Regions from separate parts of the Streptomyces sp. NPDC002671 genome, predicted to be linked through region 2. Evidence: riboswitches for the same ligand, from Rfam matches in the RefSeq annotation. Region 2 holds a riboswitch; the other holds the start of a gene.
The links. Region 2 has a riboswitch for S-adenosylmethionine ahead of thrC (threonine synthase). Riboswitches for the same ligand answer to the same signal wherever they lie in the genome.
Positions count from the first base shown of each region.

Region 1 (4,189 bases), on a different contig from region 2:
TCTGCCTCGGTCTGCAGCGCCGCGACCGCGAGAAGGTGCTGCACGGCCGCGAGACCGGCATCATCAAGCGCCTGCCGCACGGTGAGTTCATCGAGGTGCACGAGCCGCTCAGCCAGGAGCAGCTGCACACGCTCACGGCGCACGAGCAGTACAAGCCGCTCGCGCTCGGCCCGACGGTCGACAAGAACGGTGTCGAGCGGAAGGTGAAGGGGTCCGAGAAGCTGCGCGCCAAGCTCAGCAACGCCTACTACGGCGAGGACAACCAGATCGAGAAGCCGACTGTCGAGGAATACAAGGAGATCACGGCCGGTCACGGCCACCACTGATCCCCGCGTCGCCACGCCACGGTGACAGGGCCCCGTCCGCAACACGGACGGGGCCCTTCGCTGTGCTCGAGGGTCGATAGGGTGGGAGTACAACTTTGTACGACCCTGTACTGGTACTCACTAGGAGCGGCTCATGAGCGCTGTGACCCCCGCTGGAGGCGACACCGCGGCGGGCCGTTCCTGGCCCGCCCTGCTGAACGGTCTGCTCGACGGCCGGGACCTGAGCGCCGACGACACCGCGTGGGCGATGGACCGGATCATGCGCGGTGAGGCGACCGACGCGCAGATCGCCGGGTTCGCCGTGGCGCTGCGGGCCAAGGGACAGACGGTGCAGGAGATCACCGGCCTGGTCCGGACGATGTACGCGCACGCGAACGTGATCGAGGTGCCCGGCCGGACGGTCGACATCGTCGGCACGGGCGGCGACGGAGCGAAGACGGTGAACATCTCCACGATGTCCGCCCTCGTCGTCGCCGGCACGGGCGCGAAGGTCGTCAAGCACGGCAATCGGGCCGCGTCCTCGGCATCGGGGTCGTCCGACGTCCTGGAGCGGCTGGGTGTCAACCTCGATCTGACCCCGAAGCGGGTGGCGGAGGTCGCCGAGGCGGCCGGCATCACCTTCTGCTTCGCGGTGAAGTTCCACCCGGCACTGCGTCATGTGGGCGCGGCGCGCGGACAGTTGGGCATCCGGACCGTGTTCAACCTGCTCGGTCCGCTGACCAATCCGGCGAAGGTGAAGGCACAGGCGGTCGGGGTCGCCGTCGCCCGGGAGGCACCGATCGTCGCGGGGGTGCTTGCCGAGCGCGGCAACTCCTCCCTGGTCTTCCGCGGCGACGACGGCCTCGACGAGCTGACCACCACCTCCACCTCGCACGTCTGGGTCGTCCGGGACGGCAAGGTCTCCGAGCAGTCCTTCGACCCGCGGGACGTCGGCATCGAGCTGGTCCCCGTGTCCGCGCTCCAGGGCGGCGACCCGGCGTACAACGCCGACGTCGCCCGGCGGCTGCTGGACGGCGAGCGGGGCCCCGTACGCGACGCCGTCCTGCTGAACTCGGCGGCGGCCCTGGTCGCCCTGAACCCGACGGACGCCCCGCTGGCCGAGCAGCTCCGGGCCGGCATGGACAAGGCGGCGGAGTCGATCGACTCCGGGGCGGCCAAGCGGGTGCTGGAGCGCTGGGTGGCCGCCAGCAACGCCTAGGCCCTGTCGTCCACCGAGTGGCGCGAATGTCGTCCCGCGATCCGGACACGGGTTGCGGGACGACGATCACTTCCCGTACGTTCCTGTACCAGGTCATGAGTGACAGTCATGAGGCCCCGGCCGACTGTCCGGCAACCCTCCGTCCGTGGCGGGGTGCCCCGGGTGAAGACCAGGCCGTAGGCAGTGAGGTCTACGGCAAGCGCGGACCCCTCGCACGCTTTCGACAAGTGTGGGGCCAGGGGTCCTGGTCATCGAGGGAGTCTCCCGTGAGCAAGCGAATGCGATAGGGCCGCCGAGCCCCGCCTCCGCATCCCCTTCTTCTCTTTCCGGCCCGTCTCTCACGGGCTCTTCTCGCCTGCCTCTCACGGGAGTTCGCCATGTCCGTCTCCACCGCTGCCGCCGACCAGTCCGTTTGTACCCCTCTGCCTGTTCTGGGCCGGGATGTCACCGTCCCGCTCGTCACGGGCGGCGAAGTCGCCTACGCCGCGCTCGACTACGCGGCCAGCGCCCCCGCCCTCCAGCGCGTCTGGGACGACGTGGCGGCCTACGCGCCCTACTACGGCAGCGTCCACCGCGGCGCCGGCTACCTCTCCCAGCTCTCCACGGACCTGTTCGAGAACGCCCGCAAGACCGTCGCCGAGTTCCTCGACTGCCGCGAGACCGACCAGGTGATCTTCACCCGTTCGACCACGGACTCCCTCAACCTCCTGGCCCGTACGCTCCCCGCCGACTGCCAGGTCTTCGTCTTCGAGACCGAGCACCACGCCTCCCTGCTGCCCTGGCAGGACGCCCAGGTCACCTACCTCGACGCCCCGCGCACCCCGCAGCAGGCCGTCGAGACCCTGGAGCGGGCCCTGGCCGACCGTGACCCCTACGGCCCGGCCCTGGTATGCGTCACCGGTGCCTCCAACGTCACCGGCGAGCTGTGGCCGGTGCGCGAGCTGGCCGCCGCCGCCCACGCCCAGGGCGCCCGGATCGTCCTGGACGCCGCCCAGCTGGCCCCCCACCACCCGCTGAGCGTCCGTGACCTGGACGTCGACTGGGTCGCCTTCTCCGGCCACAAGCTGTACGCCCCCTTCGGCTCCGGCGTCCTGGCCGGCCGCGCCGACTGGCTCCGGGCTGCCGAGCCGTACCTCGCGGGCGGCGGCGCCAGCCGCAAGGTCACCCGGCGCCAGGACGGCGGTGTGGACGTGGAGTGGCACGAGAGCGCCGCCCGGCACGAGGCGGGCTCCCCGAACGTCATCGGCGCCTACTCCGTCGCGTCGGCCTGCAAGGCGCTCACCGAGGCCGGCTGGGACACCCTGGTCGCCCGTGAGCAGGACCTGATCGCCCGGGTCCGCGCGGGCCTCGCCGAGGTCCCGCAGGTGAGGGTGCTGTCCCTCTTCGGCGACGACGCCCCGCGCGTGGGCGTGCTCTCCTTCGTCGTCGACGGCTGGAACAGCTCCCACTTCGCCGCCGCGCTCTCCGCCGAGTACGGCATCGGCGTCCGCGACGGCCTCTTCTGCGCCCACCCGCTCGTCCACACCCTGCTGGGCAGCGACCCGCAGACCCAGGGCGAGTGCGGCGCTCCGGAAGCCGCACCCGGCGAGAAGTCCCTCAACGCCATCCGCGTCAGCTTCGGCGCGGGCACCCCCGACGAACACGTCGAGCGCTTCGTCACCGCGGTGAAGGAACTGATCACCGAGGGCGCGAAGTGGACGTACAGGACGGAGGAAGGCCGCTGCGTACCGGCGGTCTGAGTTTCCGAGTGCCTGGTGAGGCGGTGTTCAGACGGTCAGGACTCCAGTCCGATCGAGAACGCCGCCTCAAGGTCATGCTGCGAATACGTCCGGAACGCAACGTGCGTGTCCGTGGCCTCGACCCCCGGAATCTTGCTGATCCGCCCGGGAATCACCTCGGCCAGATCCTCGTGCTCCCGCACCCGCACCATGGCGATGAGATCGTACGTACCGGTGACGGAGAACACCTCGCTCACCGAATCCAGCGAAGCGACCTGCTCCGCGATCTCCGGAATCCGGTCCACGCTGGTCTTGATCAGAACGATCGCGGTGATCACGGCTGTTTCTCTCCCTCGGTGACCGGAGCTGGGGTGGCTTTCACTCTAGTCCCACGTCCGTACCGCACCCACGCATAGACGAACCCCAGGCCGAAGCCGACCAGGTGCGCCAGGTACGCCACCCCCGGCCCCTGCGTGGAGTGCCCCGCCGCCGCCCACTGCAGCGCCGCCCAGAACGGCAGCACGATCCATGCGGGGAACCGCATCGGCAGGAAGAACAGGAAAGGGAGCAGACTGGTGACGCGGGCGCGCGGGAACAGGTACAGGAACGCTCCGAGGACCGCCGAGATCGCTCCGGAGGCGCCGACCAGCGACTGTTCTGAGGTGGCGTTGGCGGCGGCGTACCCGAGCAGCGCCAGGTAGCCGCAGCCGACGTAGAACAGGGTGAACTCGACGCGGCCCATGCGCTCCTCGGTCAGTGCGCCGAAGACGAAGAGGAACAGCATGTTGCCGAGCAGATGCACCCAGCTGCCGTGCACGAACAGTGCCGTGGCCGGGGTGAGGGCCTCCCGGGCGGGCCCCTCGAACAGGTCGGCGGGGACCACGCCCCAGTGCCGGAAGTACGCCCGTTGCGCGGCGAACAGCGCGTCCCCGGTGCCGTACGCCCCG
Region 1 covers NZ_JBSFVU010000008.1:277,407-281,595, reverse strand. The annotation lists gene qcrB (cytochrome bc1 complex cytochrome b subunit) at 1-326, shown strand, start outside; gene trpD (anthranilate phosphoribosyltransferase) at 460-1,524, shown strand; SAM riboswitch class IV at 1,616-1,732, shown strand; gene ACWD35_RS15185 (aminotransferase class V-fold PLP-dependent enzyme) at 1,902-3,263, shown strand; gene ACWD35_RS15180 (Lrp/AsnC family transcriptional regulator) at 3,299-3,580, opposite strand; gene ACWD35_RS15175 (rhomboid family intramembrane serine protease) at 3,577-4,189, opposite strand, start outside.
Region 1: it holds a riboswitch for S-adenosylmethionine, as region 2 does, so the genes downstream of both, ACWD35_RS15185 (aminotransferase class V-fold PLP-dependent enzyme) here and thrC (threonine synthase) in region 2, are expected to answer to the same signal.

Region 2 (4,189 bases):
GTTGTCACTCTCACCTTCAGAGTGCTAACGCAATGATTAGCACTCGCCCCTGTCGAGTGCAAGCTGCTCTCGGGGATTCGCAGGTGAGCAGCGGCGTCACAGAGCCCGGGCACGCCGAAGGGCTCGTACCCCGGGAGGTACGAGCCCTTCGACGATGAACAGAAGAACGTCGCTGTCAGTCGACGCGTGCTTCAGCTGGTCGCCAGCCGGACCATGTCCGCCTGCGGGCCCTTCTGGCCCTGCGAGATCTCGAAGTCGACCCGCTGCCCCTCTTCCAGGGTGCGGTAACCGTCCATCTGGATCGCGCTGTAGTGGACGAAAACATCCGCACCACCGTCGACCGCGATGAAGCCGTACCCCTTCTCCGCGTTGAACCACTTGACGGTGCCCTGAGCCATGCCTAACTCCCCTATTACTGGCCCTTGCACAGATCCACACTTCGCGGACCCGGGTCAGACCTCGCCCCCCAGAATTGGTCGGGGGCGTGCGCCGGAACGCGTCGACCGCGGCTGAATGTATCTGTCCAACTGCCGTCTGCAACAGGTCAATCGGACGAGAAATCTGGACGAGCGGCATCCGGAATGTGGCGTGAATTCGCCTGAATTCAGGGCAAGTCGGGCCCCGTAAAGGCAACAAAAGCCGCATAAAACCCGTGCATTTTGGCTGCTTCTTGTCGGGCATGCGGCATGAATCCAGGGCTGCTGGCCCGTGGGCCAGGAGCGCGTTCCCCAACTCTACCGCGCTCAATCACGCAGAATTGCCCCCTCCGTTTCTCTCACGGACGGGGCAATTCAATGAACAGTGTGTGACTCAGGCGCCTCAGCAGCCGCCGGCGACCGCCGGAATGATGGAGACGCCGGCACCGTCCGGGGTCGCCGTCTCCAGGCCCTGCTCGAAGCGGACGTCGTCGTCGTTCACGTAGACGTTCACGAAGCGGCGCAGCTTGCCCTGGTCGTCCAGCACGCGCGCGGCGATGCCGGTGTGGTTCTTCTCCAGGTCCGTGATGACCTCGGCGAGGGTCGCACCCTCGGCCGGGACCTCGGCCTGGCCACCGGTGTACGTGCGCAGGATGGTGGGGATACGAACGGTCACACTCATGCGAGACCAGCCTCTCGGAAGGAGTCCAGGTTCGGGCGGATCGTAGCGGTCAGGCCCGTGCCTGCGACCGCGTCGAGGGTCTTGAGGCCGTCGCCGGTGTTGAGGACGACCGTGGTGAGCGACGGGTCCAGGACGCCGTTCTCGATCAGCTTCTTCGTGACGCCGACCGTCACACCGCCCGCCGTCTCGGCGAAGATGCCCTCGGTCTGCGCGAGCAGCTTGATGGCGTCCACGACCTGCTCGTCCGTCACGTCCTCCACCGCACCGCCGGTACGGCGCGCGATGTCCAGGACGTACGGCCCGTCGGCCGGGTTGCCGATCGCGAGGGACTTGGCGATGGTGTTCGGCTTCTGCGGGCGTACGACGTCGTGGCCGGCCTTGAAGGCCGCCGACACCGGCGAGCAGCCCTCGGCCTGCGCGCCGAAGATCCTGTACGGCCGGTCCTCGACCAGGCCGAGCTCGATCAGCTCCCGCAGACCCTTGTCGATCTTCGTGAGCTGGGAGCCGGAGGCGATCGGGACCACGATCTGGTCCGGCAGCCGCCAGCCGAGCTGCTCGCAGATCTCGTACGCCAGGGTCTTGGAGCCCTCCGCGTAGTACGGCCGCAGGTTGACGTTGACGAAGCCCCAGCCCTCGCCGGCCGGGTCGCCGATCAGCTCGGAGCAGAAGCGGTTCACGTCGTCGTAGTTGCCCTCGATGCCGACGAGTTCACCGCCGTAGACCGCGGCCATCACGACCTTGCCCTGCTCCAGGTCGTGCGGGATGAACACACAGGAGCGGAGGCCGGCGCGGGCGGCGGCGGCGCCGACGGCACCTGCCAGGTTGCCCGTCGAGGAGCAGGAGAGGGTGGTGAAGCCGAAGGCGCGGGCGGCCTCCAGGGCCTGGGCGACCACGCGGTCCTTGAAGGAGTGCGTCGGGTTGCCGGAGTCGTCCTTCACGAACAGGCCGCCGGTGACGCCGAGTTCACGGGCGAGGTTGTCGGCCTTGACGAGCTTGGTCCAGCCGGGGTTCAGGTTCGGCTTGTCGGCGACGTCCGCCGGGACCGGGAGCAGCGGCGCGTAACGCCAGATGTTCGCGGGGCCCGACTCGATGCGCCCCCGCAGTTCCTCGGTGTCGTAGGCGGAGAAGTCGTAGGCGATCTCCAGCGGGCCGAAACACTCCTCGCAGGCGAACACCGGTCCGAGCGGCACGCGGTGACCGCACTCGCGACAGCTCAGGGCCGCGGCGGGGCCGAGGTCTACGGTGGAGGTGCCGGCGGAATCGCTGGTGGTTGCAACTGTCTGCACAGCCATGTGAGGCGAGGCCCTTTCTCCTCATCTTCCTCACGACGCATCTCGCCGTGAGACGGATTTGGCACCTTCCCGAGCCGGGAGCCTCGCTGGAGAACGAGAACCGACTGGAGGGTTGCCGGGGCTTCATCGGGCCGTGTCCCTCTGCCCCTCTGGATGAGCGGTATGCGGTTGTGTGATGCGGTTGTCCGTCAACGCGCGCGACCCCCGACATGCGATGGTCATCGGCGTTGTTCAAGACTGTAACCGAAGGCCACGAGAGTTGAGATAGTCGTCCGAACCGCGAGATGGATCACACGGCGACGTGTGGCCGTGACAGTGAGGAGTCGCAGACCGTGCTGGAAGAAGTCGAGCGCTGGCTGGCCACCCGCTCCTGGTCCGTGACCGATCGGCCCCTCCACCAGATCCTGTCCGCCAGGCAGCGTACCGGCCAGTCCGTCTCCGTCGTGCTGCCCGCGCTGAACGAACAGGAAACGGTCGGCGACATCGTCGCGGTGATCCGCCGCGACCTCGTGGAACAGGTGCCGCTGGTCGACGAGATCGTCGTCGTCGACTCCGGGTCCACCGACCGCACCTCCGAGGTCGCCGCGGCGGCCGGCGCCCGGGTCGTCCACCGCGACGACATCCTGCCGCGCATCCCGGCCGTCCCCGGCAAGGGCGAGGTGCTGTGGCGCTCCCTGCTGGTGACCAGCGGGGACATCATCTGCTTCATCGACGCCGACCTGCGGGAGTTCTCCTCCGACTTCGTCTCCGGAATCGTCGGCCCGCTGCTCACCGAGCCGGACGTACAGCTGGTCAAGGCCATGTACGACCGTCCGCTCGGCGGCGCTGCCGGCCAGGGCGGCCGGGTCACCGAACTCATGGCCCGCCCGCTGCTGAACATGCACTGGCCGCAGCTGGCCGGTTTCGTGCAGCCGCTCGGCGGCGAGTACGCGGCCCGGCGCTCGCTGCTGGAGCAGCTGCCGTTCCCGGTCGGGTACGGCGTGGAACTGGGCATGCTGGTGGACGCGCTGCACCTGGTGGGCCTGGATGCCCTCGCCCAGGTGGACGTGGGGGTGCGCAAGCACCGGCACCAGGACGGACAGGCGCTGGGCCGGATGGCCGCCGCGATCTACCGCACGGCGCAGCTGAGGCTCGCCCGCGGGCACCTCGTCCGGCCGTCGCTGACCCAGTTCGAGCGGGGCGAGGACGGGTTCGAGCCGCGCACGTACTCGGTGGACACGGAGGAACGGCCGCCGATGACGGAGATCGCGGAGTACGCGGCGCGGCGGGTGGCGTGAGCGCCGGGTGGCGTGAAAACGGGGCATCGGCTGTATACGGCCGCTCTTCGGGGCGGACCGTACGTTTGAGCGTTTACGGGCCGGGCTAGGTTGAGGACCATGGCTTCCGTGCGCGGTGCTGAGGTGCTGGTCGCGTCCAATCGCGGCCCGGTTTCGTACGAGGTACGCCCCGATGGCGGGGCCGGCACGCTGCATGCCAAGCGGGGCGGCGGCGGGCTGGTCTCGGGGCTGTCGGCCATCGGGCCGGACACGGACGCGGTGTGGGTGTGCGCCGCGCTGGGCGACGGCGACCGGGAGGCCGTACGGCGGGCCGAGGGCGGCCGGCTGCCGGGCGCGGACACCGGCGGACAGCAGGTCCGGATGCTGGACATCGACGCGACCGTGTTCTCCGACGCGTACAACGGCATCGCCAACTCGGTGCTCTGGTTCGTCCACCACATGCTGTACCAGACCCCGCTGGAGCCGGTCTTCGACGCGGAGTTCCGGCGGCAGTGGGCGTCGTACGAGGCCTACAACCGGGCC
Region 2 covers NZ_JBSFVU010000005.1:128,516-132,704, reverse strand. The annotation lists gene ACWD35_RS09380 (cold-shock protein) at 192-398, opposite strand; gene ACWD35_RS09375 (MoaD/ThiS family protein) at 820-1,098, opposite strand; gene thrC (threonine synthase) at 1,095-2,390, opposite strand; SAM riboswitch class I at 2,409-2,550, opposite strand; gene ACWD35_RS09365 (glucosyl-3-phosphoglycerate synthase) at 2,723-3,667, shown strand; gene ACWD35_RS09360 (alpha,alpha-trehalose-phosphate synthase (UDP-forming)) at 3,767-4,189, shown strand, end outside.